DNA from 3 places in the Mesorhizobium sp. C089B genome. Region 3 is predicted to be linked to each of the others. Evidence: riboswitches for the same ligand, from Rfam matches in the RefSeq annotation. Region 3 holds a riboswitch; each other region holds the start of a gene.
The links. A riboswitch is a leader RNA that binds a small molecule or an ion and turns the genes downstream of it on or off. The one in region 3 is predicted to bind cobalamin.
Positions count from the first base shown of each region.

Region 1: another riboswitch for cobalamin. It lies ahead of NLY44_RS24870 (aromatic ring-hydroxylating oxygenase subunit alpha); the one in region 3 lies ahead of NLY44_RS11230 (CbtB domain-containing protein).
Region 2: another riboswitch for cobalamin. It lies ahead of metE (5-methyltetrahydropteroyltriglutamate--homocysteine S-methyltransferase); the one in region 3 lies ahead of NLY44_RS11230 (CbtB domain-containing protein).

Region 1 covers NZ_CP100469.1:5,027,300-5,030,553, reverse strand. Annotated here, with positions in the region: gene NLY44_RS24875 (FAD-binding oxidoreductase) at 1-474, opposite strand, end outside; gene NLY44_RS24870 (aromatic ring-hydroxylating oxygenase subunit alpha) at 512-1,759, opposite strand; cobalamin riboswitch at 1,877-2,078, opposite strand; gene NLY44_RS24865 (DUF680 domain-containing protein) at 2,578-2,784, shown strand; gene NLY44_RS24860 (DUF680 domain-containing protein) at 2,851-3,054, shown strand; gene NLY44_RS24855 (DUF680 domain-containing protein) at 3,126-3,254, shown strand, end outside.
Region 2 covers NZ_CP100469.1:5,815,144-5,818,397, forward strand. Annotated here, with positions in the region: gene metE (5-methyltetrahydropteroyltriglutamate--homocysteine S-methyltransferase) at 1-1,230, opposite strand, end outside; cobalamin riboswitch at 1,325-1,526, opposite strand; gene NLY44_RS28510 (adenosine kinase) at 1,935-2,927, opposite strand; gene metK (methionine adenosyltransferase) at 3,036-3,254, opposite strand, start outside.
Region 3 covers NZ_CP100469.1:2,213,520-2,216,773, reverse strand. Annotated here, with positions in the region: gene NLY44_RS11240 (aromatic ring-hydroxylating oxygenase subunit alpha) at 1-630, opposite strand, end outside; gene NLY44_RS11235 (gamma-glutamylcyclotransferase) at 765-1,457, shown strand; cobalamin riboswitch at 1,525-1,719, shown strand; gene NLY44_RS11230 (CbtB domain-containing protein) at 1,756-1,935, shown strand; gene NLY44_RS11225 (CbtA family protein) at 1,951-2,754, shown strand; gene cobU (bifunctional adenosylcobinamide kinase/adenosylcobinamide-phosphate guanylyltransferase) at 2,747-3,254, shown strand, end outside.

The sequences.
Region 1 (3,254 bases), 2.8 Mb from region 3:
GAAACCGACATCGGTCCATGGCGCGCAGTCGTTCAGCCAGCGCAGCATCGACATCATCGGCGTCACGCCGGAGCCGGCGGAAATGAACAGGTATTTGGCCGCCGGGTGGCTGTGCAACGAGAAGTCGCCGGCCGGTCCGTAGGCCTTGACATGCGAACCGGGCACCAGATGGTCGAACATCCAGCGCGTGCCGATGCTGCCGGCCTGCGCCTTGATCGTCACCGCGATCGAAAACGGCCGCGATGGCGACGACGACAGCGTGTAGGTGCGCATCAGCGGCCCGTCCGGTGTCGGCAGTTCCAGCGTCAGGAACTGGCCCGGCTTGTAGCGGAACCAGGTCTGGTTGTCGGAGCGGAAGGTGAAGGTCTTGACGTCGGGCGCCTCGTCGCTGACGCCGATCACTTCCAGCACCTGCAGCCTATCGTTCCACGGCGCCATCTGGTCAAGATGGCGATAGAGCCCAAGATCCGTCATCGCATTCATCCTCTGGTCCCTCTTCGCCTGCTCCAGCTCACGCGACGCTGCGTAGCGCCGGCCGGCCGCCTTCGGCAAGGCGCGGGCCGATGAAGGCCGCGTACCATTCGACGAACTGGATCACGCCGCCCTCGTGCAGCTCCGAATAGGGGCCGGGCTCATAGGCCGGAGACAGGATGCCGAAGGCGTTTTCCTCGACGATGCGGCGGTCCTGGTCGTTGGTCTCGGTCCAGACATGGGTGAGCTCCTCAAGGTTGTAGTCGACCCCCTCGACCGCATCCTTGTGCACCAGCCACTTGGTCGTCACCGCGGTTTCGGTGGCGCTGATCGGCAGCACCCGGAAGGTGACCGCATGGTCGATCAGTATGTGGTTCCAGGTCGTCGGATAGTGGTAGTGCATCAAGGTGCCGATGCGGTCGGCGGCAACAGTGTCGGACAGGTTCTTCGTCACCGCGCGCTTTCCCGACATCGTGTAGCTGACGGCATCGCGCAGCAGCGGCGCGCGGGTGGCGCGGTATTGCCCGGCCGGATCGATGCGGAACTTGCTCGGCAGGCCCGCCGCCTCGCATTTCGCCCAGTGCGCCAGCATCTCCGGATCGCTGTCGGCGCCCTGCACGCCGGTCACCGTCGGCGCTTCGGGGAATGTCTTGCACAGCTCTGGATGATTGCCGGCGCAGTGATAGCATTCGCGGTTGTTTTCCCAGACCAGCTTCCAGTTGCCCTTCTCGATGATGGTGCTCTCGAAGGCGACCTTGGCTTCATTCAGCCGGTGCGGCTTGAGGTAGGGCTCTATCATGGCGCGCATCGGCGCAAAGTCGGCAGGTTCTTTCGCCAGGCAGATGAAGATGTAGCCGCCGACGCTCTCGCAGGCGACGGGCTTCAGGCCGAACTGGCTCTTGTCGAAACCGTCGGCCATCTGGCGGGCAAACAGCAGCCGGCCGTCAAGCTCGTAGGTCCACTGGTGATAGGGGCAGACAAGCTTTGCCGCCATGCCCTTCTCAGTGTTGCAGACACGGCTGCCGCGATGGCGGCAGGAATTGTGAAAGGCGTTGATGTTGCCCTTCTGGTCGCGGACCAGCACCACCGGATAATCGCCGATCTGCACGGTGATATAGCTGCCGGGCTTCGGCAGTTCGCAATCATGGCCGATGAACAGCCAGTCGCGATACCAGATAAGCTCCATGTCGAGCTTGAAATAGTCCGGGTCGGTGTAGAAGGGCTGTTCCAGCGAAAAGCCTTGCTTGCGGCCGTTCAGGAGCCTCAGCATGTCGTTGCGCGTATCCATAGTTCTGTCCTCGTGGTTTAAGGACTGAACTTGGTGGTGATGGAGGAAGGATCGGACGCAGGCCGGCGCGGCGCCGGACATGCACTATCCACCTCTTGACCGCCCACCGCGATCAGTCGAGTCTATGCATCTCGGGCTGGTTTCCGGGCTCTGGAGTTGTCCTTGCGGACCATCGCGACACCTTCCCAGGCTCTTGCCCAGTGGTCTCCCGTTGCGACTTCAACTCCACCACCGTTGCGGGGGCAGCGCCGGATTCTGACCGGCTTCCCAATTCTCCGCTGCGTCGTCACGAAGCGGCACCTGAGATGCGATCATCTAATCACGGCAGCGATCGCGACGTCGGCATGAAAGCGACATCATATCCATGCGGCGCGACACGCGCGGCATACGCCCCGCCGACCACCGAAGGGCTGAGATCCTGTCTTGCGGCGCTATCATCGCCGTTTCGAATCGCTGCGGATCCAGTTCCGATCGGGGGCAAAAAGGGCTCAACGGTATCGAAAAGTTACTATTAGCAATCTCTAATCGAACCGAACGGTTCGTTTCTGTTGACAATGCGTGCAGGACGGTGTGAACGACGGCCCGGAAACCGACACCGGAGCGAACCACTCGGTTCGACATAAGCAACTGAAAACAATGCGATAAATGACCATAGAGGAACTTCCTGGCACAATTTCAAGGTGCAGGACCGTGGTCCACACGGAACAACTTCGTGATTGGAAACCAGCCTATGGCTTTCCCACATCGGGGCTGTCCGAACGACGCGAATTCCTCCCAAGACACGCCGCTAGACGGACAGACAAACTGGAGTACTAAAAATGAAAAAGATCATCCTCACTGCCGCAGCCGTTTTGGCGATCACCGGCAGCGCCTTCGCCGGTAGCGACAATTACGGTTCCAATGGTGCGAACCAGCCAGCCGTCTCGGTCGACAGCTCGTATACGGCTTCCATTCAGAAGCCGGCGCACGCTGACAAGCAGCCTGTCGTTCAGGGCGCCGACCGCGACCTCTACGGCAATCGCTGATCCCGACCAAAGAAGGGCGGCTAACCCGTCGCTCTCGGGATCCCAAAAAATTCAGGAGTATTTGAAATGAAAAAGATCATCCTTGCTGCCGCCGCCGTTTTGGCCATCTCCGGCAGCGCTTTCGCCGGCAGCGACAACTACGGTTCGAACGGCGCCAACCAGCCTGCGATTACGTCGACCGATAGTGGCCATACGGCTTCGGTTGAGAAGTCGGCTCCAGCCGAGCAGGCGCCTGCCCACGGTGCCGACCGTAACCTTTTCGGCCGCTAAAAGCCGGTTTCCAGCACGTGGCGGGCTTATCCGCTGCAGCTGGCAGCATCAGAAAAATTCAGGAGACTAAAATGAAGAAGATCGTTCTCGCCACCGCAGCCGTTCTGGCTGTTTCGAGCGCTGCCTTTGCCGGCAGCGACAATTATGGCTCCAATGGCGCCAACCAGCCGGCCGCTGCCGTCGACACCACCCGCACTTCG
Region 2 (3,254 bases), 3.1 Mb from region 3:
TGTCACGCGCGTGGCGGCAGCCTCGGCAGACGCTTTCAACGCGCCTGCCACCGCATCCCTGCCTTGGGACAGGGCCCGGGCCAGCAAGACCAGCTCGTCGGTCTTCTGGGCCGCGAAGGCGAGCCACGACCTGATGTCCGCGTCGAGTTCCGTCTCCATGCGCAGATCAATCGGCAGATGCAGCATCGAGCAAGAAGGCGCGATCTCGACGCGGTCCAAGGGCCAGCCGGCGACGATCGGTTTGATGCGGTCGAGAATGGCGGGCAGGTTCGCACGCCAGACGTTGCGGCCATCGATCAAGCCAAGCGAGAGCACCAGATCCTTCGGAGCGAGCCGAGCCACCGTTTCCAGCTGCTCGGGAGCGCGCACGAGATCAATATGCAGGCCGGCCAGGGGCAGAGAAATCGCGGTTTCGAGATTGTCTCCCAGCGACCCGAAATACGTAGCCAGCATGATCTTCAGCTCGGGCGCGGCTTTCGACAGCTGGCCATAGGCGAATTCGAACGCAGCTCGTTCGTTCGGGTTCAGATCGAGGACAAGCGCTGGCTCATCGATCTGCACCCAGTCGGCTCCCGACAGCTTCAGCCTCTCCAGAAGCTGCTCGTAAACCGGCAGCAGCCGCGGTAGGAGCGCGATGGGACCGAACCCCTCGGCAGGCGATTTCGCCAGCTTGAGGAAGGTGATGGGTCCAAGGATGACTGGGCGTGTGTGAATGCCGAGAGCTTTAGCCTCGAGGAAGTAATCGACCGGCTTCGATGACGAGAGGGCGAACGTCTGATCATCATCGAGTTCCGGCACAATGTAGTGGTAGTTGGTGTCAAACCACTTGGTCATTTCCATCGCGGTTACACCAGGTCCATGAGCCTCCTCCTGGTAACCAGCGTGTCCACAATCCTCCGTCTGACCCTGGTTGCCGCGCGCCATTGCGAAGTAGATGTCAAGTGGGACCTCGCCGCTATTCCAGCCGTAACGGGATGGAACGGCCCCGACCATGGCTGCGGTGTCGAGCACATGGTCGTAAAGCGAGAAGTCGTTCGACGGGATTTTCGACACGCCGCGATCGCGCTGCTCTTCCCAGCTAGCGGCACGGAGCGCCTTCGACGTCGTGAGAAGGTCGCCAGCGGACGATGTTCCGGACCAGTAGCTTTCAAGCGCGAATTTCAGTTCTCGCCGACGACCGAAGCGCGGCACGCCGAGCGTTGCTACAGGAATTTGCTGAGAGACAGTCATGTCATACCCCGATGATTGGGGCGTCGGTGACAAGGAAGGCGCTAGCAGGCCGGCATCAACGCCGGGTTGCAGCGGCCACCGAGACACCCCGCCCGTGGACGTAATTCGCGTGGCAGGTCTCCTGGCTCGCGGGGTCATAGCCTCTACCCGTCTTCCTGAGGGTATTCGCCTCAGTGACGTGATTGGGGTTGGCTCGCCGCTAACAGTTGCGGGGGCAGCGCCGGCATCGCACCGGCTTCCCTCTTAGCTCCGCTGCGGCAGCGCCGCACGCGAGAACCACGACACGCAGACAATCACAGCAGTGCGCTCTTTTGTCAATGAGGCATAACGAAATGTTTATGTGGTTATGTGATCGCGCTTTTACGCCTTTGTCTAGCATTGTGAAATATTCAGTCTGCTGCCCGCATTCGGCATCGTGGGACGTGATCGCAAGTCAAGTCCGACGGACGCCGCGAGTTCTCCGTTACCTCAGGAACCTTACTGGCCTTCCCCAAGCTGAGCTTCTGGAAAATGCTGGTGACGATCTGGATGACGGTGAATGCCGTCATGGCAAGCACGCCTTGCACCGCTCCTCCAGCGAGCTTCACGGCAGCAGCATGGGTCAGTTCTCCGAAGCGAATGGCTGTCGCTATCAGCGAGCTTTGACACAGTTCCGCCACTGCGGTCATCGCGTCAGTAGGGCGGCTGGTTAGTTGCCGGCGCATCTACAGCAACCCAGCCCCTTCCGCCTCGCGGCGCAAATTCTGCCTTGGCCTTGGGCCGATCTGCTGGATCACCAGGCCGGCCGCCAGCGAGCCAAGGTGGCCGCAGGTCTTGAGGTTGCGGCCCTGCGTGTAGCCATGCAGGAAACCGGCGGCGTAGAGGTCGCCGGCGCCGGTGGTGTCGACCAACTCCTTGATGGCGGTCGCCTCGATGACCACGGTCTCGTCGCCGCGCACGATCACCGAGCCTTTTTCGGAACGGGTGACGGCGGCAATCTTGCAGTCCTTGCGGATCTGAGCCAGCGCCTCGTCGAAGGATTTTGTCTGGTAGAGCGACTTGATCTCGTGGCTGTTGGCAAAGACGATGTCGACAGTGCCCGAGCGCATCAGCTCGAGGAACTCGTCCCGGTAGCGGTCGACGCAGAACGAATCCGACAACGTCATCGACACTTCGCGTCCGGCCTCGTGTGCGAGCTTCGCCGTCTGCCGGATCGCCTCCTTGGCGCGCGGCGGATCCCACAAATAGCCCTCGAAATAGGTAACCTTGGCGCCGGATGCCTTGTCGGCCTCGACATCCTCAGGGCCAAGCTCGACGCAGGCGCCGAGATAGGTGTTCATCGAGCGCTCGCCGTCGGGCGTGACGAAGATCATAGAGCGCGCCGTCGGCGGCTCGCCCTTGAGCGGCCTGGTGTCGAAGGCGACACCCTGTGCATGGATATCGTGCGCATAGATTTCGCCCAGCGCATCGTTGGAGACCTTGCCGAAGAAGGCGGCGCGTCCGCCGAAGCTGGCTACGCCGGCCGCCGTGTTGCCGGCACTGCCGCCGGAGGCCTCGATCGCCGGGCCCATGCGGCTGTAGAGCAGTTCGGCGCGGCGCGTGTCGATCAGGTTCATCGCGCCCTTGATGATGCCGTTGATCTCGAGGAATGCCTCGTCGCACTGGGCGATGATGTCGACAATGGCATTGCCGATGCAAAGCACGTCATAATCCGGCATCAATGTCTCCGCCAAAAAATCCGAGCCGGCTTCTCGCCACGCCTGCCAGGCGCGGGTCTGCCCGGTGGAAATGGGCTTTCCGCTTGCCAATCCGTTCGCCGGCGGCTCTCACGGGGCGGCGAGTCCTGCCTCGCGACGCAATTCGTCCGCCCTGTCTGTCTTCTCCCAGGTGAAATCAGGCTCTTCACGGCCGAAATGGCCATAGGTCGCTGTATTGCGGTATATAGGGCGTAAGAGATCAAGCATCTTGATAATGCCTTTCGGTCTGAGATCGAACAACTCTGGAATGAGGCGCTCGATCCTGCTCTCCTCAACCCTGGCTGTCCC
Region 3 (3,254 bases):
GCAATGCAGGCACTCGTTGAAGTTCTCCCAGAAAATTTTCCAGTTGCAGTTCATCACCTTGCGCAGGACATGGCCTGATACCAGCGTTTCCAGCGGCCAGTTGGCGAGGTCGCCGGATGCGGGATCGAAGGAGGTCTCGGCGGAGCCGGCCGTCGCCTGCTGAAGGTTCACAAAGACAAAGCCGCGCCACACCGACAGCGCCACCCGGTAGAGCGGATGATCTGCCTTGTCGAAACCATCTGGCAGCGATTTCGAGGGAACGCGCACGAGATCGCCGCGCAGCGAGTAGGACCAGGCATGGTAGGGGCAAGTGATGAGCCGCGCTTTCAGCCGGCCCTCGCTTTCCTGGCAAAGCTGCGAGCCGCGATGCCGGCAGGTGTTGTGGAAGGCGCGCAACTCGCCGGTGTCGTCGCGCAGCACGACGATTTCCTGCGTGCCGACGCGGAATGTCCTGAATGCCAAAGGCTGGGCAAGATCGGCCTCGCGGCAGACGAGCAGCCAGCTTTTGTACCAGATGGCCTCGAGATCGCGCTGGTAAGCCTCGCTATCCCAATAGGCCGATGACGGTAGCGTCGGTTCGGCCCGGCTCAGGCCGTTATAGGGGTCGCGCTCGCTCGGGTTGGGATGCATGGCTGGCTTCCTATGAAGCGTCAGCCGACACCCCGGCAAATCGTTTGTCAATCAGAGTGCCGCATTGCCGGTTGCAGGCGCGGCGCATAATCATGTCGTGGACATGGGACATTCGGAATTGGGGGGATTCGGACGTGGCCGCACGACAGATGTCGCTTACGCCGGAGCTGGTCGCGCGCTGCTGGCGCGAGATCAGGGACCCCGGGCCTGATCCGGACGCGATGCATCTCGATGAAGCCGACTATGACGCGCTTCTGGATGAATTGCAGGTCGAACTCCCGGATAGCGAACCGCTATGGCTGTTCGGCTATGGATCGCTGATCTGGAAACCGGAAATAGATTATGTCGAGGACCGCGTTGCGCTGGCGCGCGGCTGGCATCGGTCCTTTTGCATGAACATGACGCGCTGGCGCGGCACCAAGGTCAGCCCCGGCCTGATGATGGCGCTGGACCGTGGCGGACAATGCAAGGGCGTCGCCTTTCGGCTGACCGACAATAACCGGCGCGAGCAGTTGGGCCGGCTTTTCCGGCGCGAAGTCACGCTGAAGCCGACAAGCTACCGGCCGCGCATGCTGAAGCTTGCAAGCGAGGCCGGACCGCTCAGGGCATTGGCCTTCGTGATCAACCGCAACGGCCTGACCTATTCCGGCCCGCTCGACGAAGGCAAGATCGTCGAAAGGCTGGCCACGTCCTGCGGGCACTGGGGATCGGGCGCCGACTATCTCTACAACACGGTGAAAAACCTTGAAGAGCGCGGCATTCACGATCGCCATCTGTGGCGGCTGCAGCGGCTGGTTGCCGAGCGGATCACCGCGTTGAACCCGTAACGCCGCATGGCGCATTCGCGCTGTTGGCCGGCGGAATTTGGTTTGCCGGATGCGGCCGTTTCAGCCTATAGTCATGCATGTCGTCGGTTCCGTTAGGGACCAAGAGGGAATGCGGTGAGGGCTGACTTGTTGCCCAATGCCGTGGCTGCCCCCGCAACTGTGTGCGGTAGTCCTCTCCAAGCCACTGAGGATTTTTCCTCGGGAAGGTGGGGAAGGGCGCTGATCCGCGAGCCAGGAGACCTGCCGGCGACAGGGAACTGACTTCGATGCCCTCGGGTGGAGGGCGAAAGGACAAGATATGAATACCGCTTCCGTCTCCCTCGGCGCATCCGTCTCCTCGCAGTCGCGCTTCATGCAGCTCGTGCTTAGCGCGTTTCTGGGCATTTTCGTCGTCGGCGTTGTCGGTTTCTCGCATATCGATGCGGTCCACAATGCGGCGCACGACTATCGCCATTCGATGGCGTTTCCCTGCCACTGACGAGGATCTGACATCATGAACCTGTTTCGCAACGTCGTGTTCATCGCGGCGATCGCAGGGCTCGTGGCGGGTGTCGCTCTCGCCTGCATGCAGGCCTACGCCACCGTGCCGCTGATCCTCAAGGCGGAGGTCTACGAAAAGGCTGGTGGCGGCCATGAGCATCAGCATGCCGCGGCGCCCGCCGCCAACGCTGCGGACACCGATGCCATGAGCACCGCCGCGCCGGCGGAAAATGCGGTGAGCAGCGCAGCACCGGCTGAAGCAGCCGCGCCGGCGGAGGACGAAGGCTGGGCGCCGGCCGACGGCTTCGAGCGTTTCGCCTTCAGTGTCGTCGCCAATATCGTCACCGGCATCGGCTTCGCGCTGGTCCTGGTGGCGGTTTCCGAGTTCGCCGGCGGCATCGGCAGCTGGCGCCAGGGCGTGTTCTGGGGCTTGGCCGGCTTTGCCGTGTTCACGCTGGCGCCGGGCCTCGGCCTGCCGCCGGAACTGCCGGCAATGCCGGCGGCCGATCTCATGCAGCGCCAGATCTGGTGGTGGGCAACGGTGATGACAACGGCGATCGGTCTTGCCCTTATCACCTTCCGCACGTCGGCGCCCCTGACCGTGCTCGCCGTCGTCCTGATCGTCGCCCCGCATATTGTCGGCGCGCCGCAGCCTGACAGTTTCGTAACGCCGATCCCGGAGGGCCTGCATCATCAGTTCGTGGTGGCGGTGACGCTGACCAATCTGGTGTTCTGGCTGGTGCTCGGCGCAGTTGTCGGTGTAGTGCGCGCGCGCTTCGCCGGCACCGCGACCAGCCTGCGCGACAGCTTTGCCTGATCGCAGTTTGACCTTCATCATCGGCGGTGCGCGCTCCGGCAAGAGCGCGCATGCCGAAACTTTGGCGACGGCGTTGCTGCCGCCATGGGCTTATATCGCCACCGCGCTAGCCTATGACGGCGAAATGCGCGAGCGCATCGCGCAGCACCGCTCGCGCCGTGGCGAGGGGTGGGCGACCATCGACGCCCCGCTTGATCTTGCCGGTGCGCTCGAGGCATTGCCGGACAACCAGCCGGTGCTTGTCGACTGCCTGACGCTGTGGCTGACCAATCATATGCTGGCCGATCATGATCTGGAGGGGGAGTGCCGGCGGCTGGCCGATGTGCTTTCGCGGCCGCGCGGACCGTGGTTCGTGGTCTCCAACGAAGTCGGACAAGGCATCGTGCCCGACAATGCGCTGGCACGCCGGTTCCGCGATGCCGCCGGCCGGCTCAACCAGCAGATCGCGGTCGTAGCTGATATGGTGCTTCTGATGGTGGCGGGGCTGCCGCTCAAGGTGA